Regions from separate parts of the Massilia phyllosphaerae genome, predicted to be linked through region 1. Evidence: riboswitches for the same ligand, from Rfam matches in the RefSeq annotation. Region 1 holds a riboswitch; each other region holds the start of a gene.
The links. A riboswitch is a leader RNA that binds a small molecule or an ion and turns the genes downstream of it on or off. The one in region 1 is predicted to bind thiamine pyrophosphate.
Positions count from the first base shown of each region.

Region 2: another riboswitch for thiamine pyrophosphate. It lies ahead of thiC (phosphomethylpyrimidine synthase ThiC); the one in region 1 lies ahead of U1H99_RS07110 (TonB-dependent siderophore receptor).
Region 3: another riboswitch for thiamine pyrophosphate. It lies ahead of U1H99_RS09690 (D-amino acid dehydrogenase); the one in region 1 lies ahead of U1H99_RS07110 (TonB-dependent siderophore receptor).

Region 1 is NZ_JAXSQX010000001.1:1,582,933-1,586,840, forward strand. It holds gene U1H99_RS07105 (AAA family ATPase) at 1-146, shown strand, start outside; gene U1H99_RS07110 (TonB-dependent siderophore receptor) at 287-2,467, opposite strand; TPP riboswitch at 2,546-2,644, opposite strand; gene U1H99_RS07115 (DUF535 family protein) at 2,702-3,664, opposite strand.
Region 2 is NZ_JAXSQX010000008.1:248,313-252,220, reverse strand. It holds gene U1H99_RS26255 (thiazole synthase) at 1-550, opposite strand, end outside; gene thiS (sulfur carrier protein ThiS) at 574-789, opposite strand; gene thiC (phosphomethylpyrimidine synthase ThiC) at 792-2,672, opposite strand; TPP riboswitch at 2,752-2,852, opposite strand; gene U1H99_RS26240 (MOSC domain-containing protein) at 3,092-3,908, shown strand, end outside.
Region 3 is NZ_JAXSQX010000002.1:338,458-342,365, reverse strand. It holds gene U1H99_RS09700 (sensor histidine kinase) at 1-1,404, shown strand, start outside; gene U1H99_RS09695 (response regulator transcription factor) at 1,401-2,000, shown strand; TPP riboswitch at 2,068-2,173, shown strand; gene U1H99_RS09690 (D-amino acid dehydrogenase) at 2,251-3,501, shown strand; gene U1H99_RS09685 (LysR family transcriptional regulator) at 3,520-3,908, opposite strand, start outside.

The DNA.
Region 1 (3,908 bases):
ATTCGGACGAAGTGCGGCAGCGGGTGCATGCGCAACTGGTGGCGGTGCTGGCGGCGCGGGGGATACCGTATGTGCTGGTGGAGGGGGAGCTGGAGGAGCGGGTGGCGCGGGTTGAAGGCCTGCTTACTCAAGTCCGTGCAGAGTAAGCTTGCACGTCGCCCCTGCGGAGGCAGGGGCCCAATTCTGCCGGCTTCCCCGTATCGCATGCAGAACTTAGGCCCCTGCCTTCGCAGGGGCGACGGCGGCGGGGTAGCGGAAGAGAAGCTGTCCGCGTACCGCCAGCAACTTACAAATCAAACTGCGCCGACAACCTGAACGTCCGCGGCGCCCCCGCCAGCAGGTAACCGCCCAGCGAAGGCGTCACGTCGCGCCAGTAGAACTTGTCGAACAGGTTGTCCACGCGCGCACGCACGGTGACCTGCGTCGCGCCCAGCTTCAGCCCGTACGAGGCGCCGGCGCCGAACACGTGGTAGTCCGGCACGAACACGGTGTTCTGGACGTCGAAGGCCTTCTTGCCGGCATACTGCCAGATGCCGTCCACCTTCAGGCCCGGCACCGCCGGCACCGCGTATTGCAGCCACGCGGTCGACTTGAAGGCCGGGACGTCGGTGACGCGCTTGCCGTCGATGCCGGCCTGGCCGGTGCCGTCCTGGCGCGTGTTCAGCGCCATCAGCGACACGCCGTAGTCGAAGGCGCCGGTCCGGCCGTCGGCCGAGACCTCGAGGCCGCGATGGGTCTCGCGCCCGCCGCGCACGAAAGGATGCAGGCCGTTGATGGTCTGGAACGGATCTTCGTACTCGAGGCCCTGGCGGATCTGGAACAGCGCAGCCGACAAATTCAGGCCATTCGACAGCGCGCCCTTGAGGCCGAATTCGGCCTGGCGCGAACGGGCCGGCGGCAGCACCTGGTATTGATTACTGGTCATCATGGGCGCGATGCCGCCGTGTTGCAGGCCATGGCTGAACGAACCGTAGGCATTCCAGTCGCGGCCGATGCGGTAGACCAGGGCCACGCTCGGCAGCGTGAAGCTGTTGTCGGCATGGACGTAGTCGCCTTTGTCGCCGATGTCCTCGTCGAACTCGCTGCGCTTGATCTGCACGTGGCGCAGGCCGCCGTGCAGGGTGAAACCCTGGCCCAGGGTCACGATGTCCTGGGCGAACAGCGCGCTTTCCTGGTCGCTGCGGCGCTCGAACACCCGGCCCGTGCTGAATATCGCGGGATCGGCCTGCGGCGTCACGCGCGGCGTCCAGATGTTGCTGGAGCCGACCAGTTCGTAGACGTAGTCGCCGAAGCTGTCGTGGCGCTCGTTGTAGGAAGCGCCGACGGTCAGCGCATGGCGCAGCGTGCCGGTGGCGAACTTGCCCTGCACCATGGCCTGCACGCCCCACGGGCTCTTGCGCTCGCCCACGCTCTGGTAATCGTACACGTCGTAGTCGCCGTTCGAGCAGTAGCCCGGGTAGTAGCCGTCGCCCTCGTTGCTGCAGCCGTAGGGGAAGGCGGTGTAGTCGTCGCGCTTGAACCAGTGCTTGTTGGCCGAGGCGGTGGCGGTCCAGCCCGGCGCCAGCTTGTACTCGAAGCGCAGGCCGAGGTTGGTGTCGCGCGTCTCGACCGGCTTGGTCCAGGGCTGGTCGTTCAGCAGCGTCTTGGCGGACACGTTGGTCGGCAGCACTTCGCCGCGGATCAGCTGGTAGCCGGGCGCCGTGATCTGCGACTTGCGTTGGTAGTCCATGTCCAGCTGCAGCAGCGCATCCGGGGTGATCTGCCAGTCGAAGGCACCGGAGACGAACTGGCGGTCGCCGTTGGCGCCGCGCACGTAGGGATGCAGGTCGGCGGCGGCGGCATTGATGCGGTAGCCGAAGCGGCGGTCCTCGAAGCGGCCACCGATGTCGGCGCTGCCGTACAGCGTGCCGCGCTCGCTGACTTCCACCGTGGCCGAGCGCAACGGCTTGTCGGTAGGGCGCTTGGTGACGTAGTTGACGATGCCGCCCGGGGCGGCGATGCCGGCGGTCAGGCCGGCCAGGCCCTTCAGGATCTCGACGCGCTCCTTGTTCTCGAGCGGGATCTGGGTGTCGCCCGGGATCGCGAAGCCGTCCTTGCGGTAGCTGTAGTTGTTGTCGAGCGTGAAGCCGCGGATCGAGAACTGTTCGGCGTAGCCGACCGCGTTGTAGGCGTCGCTGACCGAGGCGTCGAAGCGCACGGCGTCGGTGGTCGAGCGGATCGACAGGTCCTGCATCTGGGTGCGGCCGATCGAGATGATCGAGGCCGGGGTCTCGAACAGCGAGGCTTCGCCGAAGCCGCCGACGCTGGCGCGGTCGAGGGCAATGAAGCGGTTACCGGTGACGACGACTTCGTTGACCGGCTGGCCGGCGTCGGCCTGGGCCGTGGTTTGTGCCGCAGTTTGCGCCGACACTGCAAAGGCCTGCATCAATGCGCAAGCCAGGATCGAATGCTTCAGTGGATGGTTCATGTGTTTGCTCGTTTCGCGCGCCGTCCGGCTGCGCTGCTTTATCAAAGCCGGAGCCAACGGGGGAAGGGCAAACAAGATGGGAACTGCGTTGCGCTTTCCTTCGCTGGCATTATCCAGATCAGGTACGAAGGGTATCTCTCACCCGGAAGCGAACTTCCAGGACCCCTAGCGAAGGCGCGAGTGTGCGCCTATGTAGTACTTATGTCAATAGACGTAAAAGCGGCGAATTGGTTCCTACGCCGTTTCCAGCACCGGCGCCGGGTGCGCGACCTGCACGCGCGCATGCAGCAGGTGGCGCTGCAGCGTGGCGCGCGCCGCATCGCCGATCACGCGCCAGTGCTCGCGGCGCTGGGCCGCGCGCTTGCGGTGCTTGGACGGCATGTCGGCCAGCGGCTTGACGTAGAAGGGCAGGCCGATGACATAGCCGCTGCCGGTCTCGGCGCCGCCGAGGATCTTCCAGAAGCCGTCGTAGGCGTTGGCGAAGTGCTTGTCCGGGTCCGGGTCGTAGGCGATGTGGGCGTCGCTGCGGATCGCCATCACCTTGTCCATGCCGAGCGCCATGGCGATGCCCTGCATCGCGGCAAAGCAGAAGAAGCTGGGCGAATTGTTGGGGAACACGCGCTCGAAGGCGTCGAAGGCGGCACCGGAATCGGCCCAGCGTCCCTGGTTGCGGGCGATGAAGGGCACCACCGGCATGTCCAGCCCGACCATGCGGCCGTCGAGCCAGCTGAAGGACAGGCGGTGCAGGCACCTGCCGTCGGCCACCAGGGCCACGGTCAGGTCGCCCTCGGCATTGCTGCGCGAAGCCATCTCGAGCTGGATCATGAAGCTGCTCAGCTGGCCATCCACCTCGGCCTCGTGCTGCCACAGCGGCAGGCCGCGCGCACCGTACACGGCCTGCAGGTAGGCGTCGTTGAAGGTGGTTTCCTCGAAGCGGTAATGGCTCAGCACGGCCTGCACGCGGCGGCGCGGCGACAGGCCCTTGATCAGGTAGTCGCGGTGGCTGAGATGGTGGAAGGGGTCGTCGTTGGACCGCCCGGCCACGTGGCGGCGGTAGACGCCGAGCCGGCACAGGTCGCGGTGGGCGCGGTAATAGGCCAGTACGCGTGCGCTGCGCGCGATGGACAGCAGCCAGGAGGCAAGGCCGGCCTCGCGACGGCGGGCCATCCAACCCTTGGTGAGATGAGCGAAAATCATGGGCGCTCCGGAATCGCTTTCGTTATCGGGTGTGTTTATCTTGTCGCACCGGTGGCGTAGCCACGGTGAGATTGCTCAGCGGGAAAAATGCGTTCAGCAGGTCAAGATCGGCACCATCGAAGGTGGATTCCGTGCGTAATGTTTGTTGTGGACATGTCTCTTGTTATTAATTTTTTGTCAGGCGTCGTTGCCAAGCCGAAGACTAGCACGATTGCCGCGCCGAACATTCGGAATCATGCTCAAT
Region 2 (3,908 bases), on a different contig from region 1:
CGATGATCAGCGACAGGTTCCACGGGTTGAGGATGCCCATGCCGGAGCCGATCAGCGAGGCCAGCGGCATCACCGCCACGCAGCCGATCTCCTCCAGCATCCTGGCCTGGATCGGGTCGTCGCTGCAGTAGACCATCACGTCGAAGCCGTCGCGCACCAGGGTCTCGGCGGCGCGCAGTGTTTCCGGCATGTTCGGGAACAGGGTCTTTTCGTCGCCCAGCACTTCGAGTTTTACGAGCTTGTGCCCGCCGAGCAGCTCGCGCGCCAGCTGCAGCGTGTAGACCGCATCCTTGGCGGTGTAGCAGCCGGCCGTGTTGGGCAGGATGGTGTAGCGCGACGGCGGGACCACGTCGAGCAGGTTCGGCGCATGCGGGTCCTGGCCGATGTTCACGCGGCGGATCGCCACGGTGATGATTTCCGCTGCGGCCGCCTCGGTTGCTTCACGCGTCTGTTCGAGGTCGCGGTATTTGCCGCTGCCGACCAGCAGGCGGGAGCGGTACTGCTTGCCGGCGATGGTCAGCGGCCGGTCTTCACGCATTGCTTCGTTCATAGTGATAAGTCTCCGTACAGGATTCAGCCGCCGCCGATGGCACGCACCACATCGACCTTGTCGTGCGCCGCCAGCGGGGTCGCGGCCCAGCGCTCGCGCTGCACCACGCTGCGGTTCACGGCCAGTGCCAGTGCTTGCCCGGCCAGCCCGAGCGAGGCGACCAGGTCGCGCAGGCTGCCGCCTTCGGGCACCGCGTGGACGGCGCCGTTCAACTCAATTTCAATTTCACTTTCCAGCATGGTCACGCCTTCTGGTACAGCTCTGCGCCGTTGCGCATGAACTCGACCGCCTTCACCTGCATGCCCTGCGCCGCGTAGTCGCGCACTTCCTGCGTGATCTTCATCGAGCAGAAATGCGGGCCGCACATCGAGCAGAAGTGGGCTACCTTGCTGGATTCCTTGGGCAGGGTCTCGTCGTGGAAGGCTTTCGCCTTGTCCGGATCGAGGCCGATGTTGAACTGGTCTTCCCAGCGGAATTCGAAGCGCGCTTTCGACAGCGCGTTGTCGCGGATCTGGGCGCCCGGATGGCCCTTGCCCAGGTCGGCCGCATGCGCCGCGATCTTGTACGTGATGATGCCGTCCTTGACATCGTCCTTGTCGGGCAGGCCGAGGTGCTCCTTGGGCGTCACGTAGCACAGCATGGCGGTGCCGTACCAGCCGATGTTGGCGGCGCCGATGCCGGAGGTGATGTGGTCGTAGCCGGGAGCGATGTCGGTGGTCAGCGGGCCCAGGGTGTAGAAGGGCGCTTCGTGGCACTGCTCCAGCTGCAGGTCCATGTTCTCCTTGATCAGGTGCAGCGGCACGTGGCCCGGACCCTCGATCATGGTCTGCACATCGTGCTTCCAGGCGATCTGCGTGAGTTCGCCGAGGGTGCGCAGTTCGGCCAGCTGGGCTTCGTCGTTGGCGTCGTAGATCGAGCCGGGGCGCAGGCCGTCGCCCAGGCTGAAGGCGACGTCGTAGGCCTTCATGATCTCGCAGATCTCTTCGAAGTGCGTGTACAGGAAGGATTCCTTGTGATGCGCCAGGCACCACTTGGCAATGATCGAGCCGCCGCGCGAGACGATGCCGGTCAGGCGGTTCGCCGTCATCGGCACGAAGGGCAGGCGCACGCCGGCGTGGATGGTGAAGTAGTCGACGCCTTGCTCGGCCTGTTCGATCAGGGTGTCGCGGTACATCTCCCAGGTCAGGTCCTCGGCCTTGCCGTTCACCTTTTCCAGCGCCTGGTACAGCGGCACGGTGCCGATCGGGACCGGGCTGTTACGCAGGATCCACTCGCGCGTCTCGTGGATATGCTTGCCGGTGGAGAGGTCCATCACGGTGTCGCCGCCCCAGCGGATGGCCCAGGTCATCTTTTCGACTTCCTCGCCGATCGACGAGGTGACCGCCGAGTTGCCGATGTTGGCGTTGATCTTCACCAGGAAGTTGCGGCCGATGATCATCGGCTCCGATTCCGGGTGATTGATGTTGTTCGGCAGGATGGCGCGGCCGCGGGCAATCTCGTCGCACACGAATGCGGCCGTGATCTCGCGCGGGATCGCCGCGCCGAACGACTGGCCCGCATGCTGGCGCCCGATCATCTGGGCCATGCGCTTGCCCGTGGGGCCGGCCGCTTCCAGGGTGGCGAGGTATTCCTGGCGCCGCAGGTTTTCGCGCACGGCGACGAATTCCATTTCGGGCGTGATGATCCCCTGGCGCGCGTAATGCATCTGGGTGACGTTGCGGCCGGGGAGGGCGCGGCGCGGCTTGCGCTGCAGGTGGAAGCGCAGCTCGGCCAGCTTGGGGTCGTTCAGGCGCGCGTTGCCGTACTCGGAGGTGGGGCCGGGCAGTTCGGCGGTGTCGCCGCGCTCGCCGATCCAGCCGGCGCGCAGCGGGGCCAGGCCGGAGCGGATGTCGATGCGCGCATCGGGGTCGGTGTAGGGGCCAGAGGTGTCGTACACCCACAGCGGCGGATTCGGTTCATGGCCGAAGGACGCCGGCGTGTCGGCCTGGCGGATTTCGCGCATCGGCACGCGGATGTCGGGACGGCTGCCCGTGACATACACCTTGCGCGAGTTCGGCAACGGGTTGATGGCAGCGGCATCGACGGTGGCGCTGGCGGAGAGGAATTTCGGATCGGCGTTCAAGTGCACTCCTTTGGTCACTGAGGATCGGCGATCCAGCGTGAGGAGTGCGGAGCAGGCTTGCCGGCCGGGAGGCGCGTGCATGCGGACTCTGTAGCTTCCCTTCGCTGGCATTATCCAGATCAGGTTCGAAGGGTATGTCTCACCCGCGCGGTTGATGGCGCAGGACCCCTAGCGTTGTTGTCGCTTCATGCGAATCGAAGGCGACGAGCGGAGTGTACGTCGGTTTTTAAAAGATGGCAATGAGTGATGTTTCGGCCCGCGACGTATGAACGTCATTCCCGCGCAGGCGGGAACCCAAGATGTATGCGTTTCGCTAGCAAACTTGGGTTCCCGCCAAGGGGGCAGCCCAGGCCGGGAACGACGTTTACAATGTGCGGGCCGATTATTATCTTCTGCGGACATCCCACGCCGCTTCGCCAATGCCCACGCTCACCCAACTCATCCTCTACCCGATCAAATCCTGCGCCGGCATGCCGGTCCCCGCCGCCACGCTGCTCGATGCCGGCCTGTCCGCCCTGGGCGTGCACGACCGCGAATGGATGGTGGTGCTGGAGGACGGCCAGTTCCTCACCCAGCGCGAACACCCGCGCATGGCGCTGATCCGGCCGCGTCCGGACGGTGACTATCTGCACGTGAGCATGCCCGGCCAGCCCGACATCAAACTGTCGCTGGCCTGGAGCGGCACCGAAACACCGCGCCGGGTTCGCGTCTGGGACGACCTGGTCGACGCCGCCGATTGCGGCGATGCCGCGGCCGGCTGGTTCAGCGCGGCGCTCGGCACGGCCTGCCGCCTGGTGCGCTTCCGCCGCGACATCCAGCGGCCGACCAGCGTCAAGTGGACCGGCGGCGTCGCCTCGCAGACCCGCTTCGCCGACGGCTATCCGCTGCTGCTGATCGGCCAGGCCTCGCTCGACGACCTGAACCTGCGGCTGCACGGCGCCGGACGGGCGCCGCTGCCGATGGACCGCTTCCGCCCCAACCTGGTGGTCGACGGCCTGGAAGCCTTCGAGGAGGATTACCTCGAGGCGCTGCACGACGCCGACCTCGCGATCCGGCCGGTGAAGCCCTGCGGGCGCTGCCCGATCCCGTCGATCGACCAGGCCACCGCCATCCCCGGCCCCGACCCGCTCGACATCCTGCAAACCTACCGCGCCAACGCGCGCCTGGAAGGCGCGGTGTGCATCGGCATGAACTGCATCGTGGTGCGCGGCGCCGGCACCGAGCTGCGCTTGGGCC
Region 3 (3,908 bases), on a different contig from region 1:
TTCGTCCTGCACACCGACGTGCACGGGCGCCGCATGGACCTGCTGGCGCTCGACACGCCCCTGCCGGAGCTAGGCTGGACGCTCACGGTCACGACCGACATGAAGGAGGTGGTGCAGGCACGCCGCGCCGCGCTCGCGCTTACCGCGCTGGCCGTCGCGCTGCTGCTGCTCGGCGTGCTGTACTGGCGCTTGCGCGACAAGCGTTTCGCCGAACAGCGCGCGGCCCGCCTCGAGCTGGAGCGGCGGGTCGAGGAGCGCACCAGCGACCTGCAAGAAGCGCACGCGTTCCGCAAGGCGATGGAAGACTCCCTGCTCGTGGGCATGCGCGCGCGCGACCCGGAAGGCAAGATCATCTACGTCAATCCGGCACTGTGCGCCATGGTAGGGTACAGCGCGGAGGAATTGCTCGGGCGCAGCCCGCCTTATCCCTACTGGCATCCGGACGACCTGGAAAAACAGGCGCGCGAAAGCGACGAGGCCTTGCAGGGACGCGCCGCGCCGCACGGCTTCGAATCGCGTGTGCGGCACAAGGACGGCCATGATGTGATCACGATGGTGTATGCCGCCCCGCTGGTCGACGCGCAGGGCGTACACCGGGGCTGGATGAGCTCCGTGGTGGACATCACCGCCCAGAAACAGGCAGAAACCCGGCAGCGGGAACAGGAGTTGCGGCTCCAGCGCAGCGCGCGCCTCGCCAGCGTCGGCGAGATGGCGTCCACGCTGGCACATGAACTCAACCAGCCGTTGATGGCCCTGTCGAACTTCGCCGTCGCCGCCCGCGCGCTCGCAGGTACCGCGGCAGGTGGGTCGGCGGACACCACGGCCGGCACGATGCTCGCGGGCGCGCTCGACGACATCGTCGGACAGAGCAGGCGCGCCAGCGAAATCGTCAAGCGGGTGCGCGCCTTCATCAATCCGCAGCGCGCCCACTACGAGCGCCTGGGGATGGACAGCGTCGTCGCCCATGCGGCGACGCTGCTCAAGCCCGAGCTGCAACGCCACGGCGTCACCTTGCGGCTGCTGATGGAAGATGGCGGCGCGCCGGTGCGCGGCGACCGGGTACTGCTCGAGCAGGTGCTGGCCAACCTGGTCCACAACGCCCTGCAGGCGATGCAGCCGACGCAGGACCAGCCGCACCCGCCGCCCACCCAGCGCAGCATCGAGCTCGCCTGCCAGCGCGCCGAACAGGGCCTGCGCATCACCGTCGCCGACCGCGGGCCCGGCATTCCTCCGGAACAGCTGGAACAGGTGTTCGCCCCGTTCTTCACCACCAAGGCCGACGGGCTGGGCCTGGGATTGAACATTTGCCGCACCATCATCGAAGCACATGGCGGCTTCATGACCGTCGAAAATCGTGCCGGCGGCGGTGCCGCCTTTTCCTTCACGCTCCCCACCGTACCATGAAAGACATGCCACTCACGCTGTACGTCGTCGACGATGACGAAGCACTCCGCCGCTCGCTGCTTCTGCTGCTGTTTTCCCAGGGGCTGGCGGTGCAGGCCTTCGATTCCGGGGAGGCCTTCCTGGATGCCGTCGACATGCGCCAGCCGGGCTGCGTGATCCTCGACCTGCGCATGAAAGGGATGAGCGGGCTGGCGGTCTTCGAACGCCTGCTCGCGGAACACAGTCCGCTGGTGACGCTGTTCCTGTCGGCGCATGGCGACATTCCGACCGCGCTGGAAGCGGTCCGGCGCGGCGCCTACGACTGGGTCGAAAAACCGGACACCCAGCATTTGCTCGACAAGCTCCCGGCCGCTATCGCCCTGGCCCGCGTCCGTGTCCAGGCGCTGCGGCTGTGGGCCGAGCTGACGCCGCGCGAGCGCGAGGTCGCGCGCTTGGTGGGGCTGGGTCAGCCGAACAAGGAAATCGCCCGCGTCCTGGTCCCGCCCTGCGGCCCGCGCTCGGTCGAAACCCACCGCGCCAACATCTTCAGCAAACTGCAGTGCGCCAACGACAATGAGCTGGGACGCTGGCTGGCGGCCCACCCATGGCTGGACTAGGCGGCTAGCGGCGTTTGCCAGCCGCCCGGAACCTGCGTACACTGCTGCCGTCACCTCGCAAGAGATGACACAACGCTAGGGGTCCTGCGTCGTCGCCAGCGACGCGCGGGTGAGACATACCCTTTGAACCTGATCTGGATAATGCCAGCGAAGGGAAGCCCGGACAGACTGCGCGCGCGCCGCCCCGCATCCGTTTTCCTTCTCTCCGCCGGATTGCCAGTCCTTATCGTGACCCGGGGAGTGAGCAACCTTGAACATCATCGTGTTGGGCGCCGGCGCGGTCGGCACCGCGTCGGCCTGGTACCTGCGCCAGGCCGGCCATGGCGTGACCGTCCTCGAACGCCAGAGCGGACCGGCGCAGGAGACCAGCTTTGCCAACGGCTGCCAGATCTCGGTGTCGCATGCCGAGCCGTGGGCGAATCCTGCCAGCCTGCTCAAGGTGCTGCGCTCGCTCGGGCGCGACGATGCGCCGCTGCTGTTCCGCCTGCGCGCCGATCCGCTGCAATGGCGCTGGTGCCTGCGCTTCATCAGCGAGTGCCGGCCGGGGCGCGTCGCCGCCAACCTGCGGCGGATCGTCGCGCTGGCCGACTACAGCCGTCGCAGTCTGCAGGCCCTGCGTGCCGACACCGGCATCGAATACGATCACCTGGAACGCGGCATCCTGCATTTCTATACCGACGAGCGGGAGTTCGACAAAGCGTGCGCCGCGGCGGCGGCGATGCGCGCACTGGGCTGCCCGCGCATGACGATCGACGCCGACGAGGTCGTGCGCATCGAGCCGGCCCTGCGCGCGGCACGCCCGCGGCTGGTGGGCGGCGACTTCACGGCCAGCGACGAATCGGGCGACGTCTACCGGTTCACGACCCGGCTTGCCGCCCGCAGCACGGCTGCCGGCGTCCATTTTGCCTACAACATAACGGCGACCCGCCTGCTGGCCGAGGCAGGAACAATCACCGGCGTCGAAGTCATCGACGGCGCCGGTCGGCACCAGGTGCTGCGTGCCGACGCTGTCGTCGTCGCGCTCGGCAGTTTCTCCCCTGCCCTGCTGGCACCGCTCGGCATCCGCCTGATGATCTATCCGGGCAAAGGCTACTCCGCGACCTACCCGATCGCCGATGCCGCCGCGGCACCGACGGTGTCGCTCACCGACGACGGCCACAAGCTGGTCATGTCGCGGCTCGGATCGCGCCTGCGCGTGGCCGGCACCTGCGAGTTGAACGGTTATTCGCGCGAACTCAACATGGTGCGCTGCGAAGCGATCACGCGCCGCGTGCGCGCCCTGTTCCCCGACGCCTGCGACTACGACCAGGTGCGTTACTGGGCCGGCCTGCGGCCGCTGACGCCGTCGAACGTGCCCTACGTCGGCAGGACGTGCCATGCCAACCTGTACCTGAATACCGGCCACGGCACGCTGGGCTGGACCATGGCCTGCGGCTCGGGCCGGGCGCTGGCCGATATCGTCAGCGGTCGCGAGCCGGAGGTCGCGTTCCCGTTTTCCTGATGCGGCGATACGGGATGATCATCGATCCGCGTAGCTGGACTTGAGGACGTCGACGAATGCGCGCAGCGCCGCCGGCATGTGTGTCCGGTTCGGGTAATAGAGGTAGAAGCCGGCGAATGGCGGGCACCAGGGTTCCAGCACGCGCACCAGTTCCCCACGCGCCAGGTAGGGCGCCACCAGGCCGTCGAGGAGATACGCCAGGCCGGCGCCGCGCAGCGCGGCATCCAGCAGCAGATTGGTGTCGTTGGCGGTGAACACGCTATCGACGGCGACCTCGCTGGCCCCCGCCGGCCCCGAGAAACGCCAGCGCTGCAGCGTCCCGCTCTCGCGCCAGCGGTAGGTCAGGCAGGCGTGTTCGCGCAGTTGCAGCGGCGCTTGCGGCGCCGGATGCCGGGCAAGATAGGCAG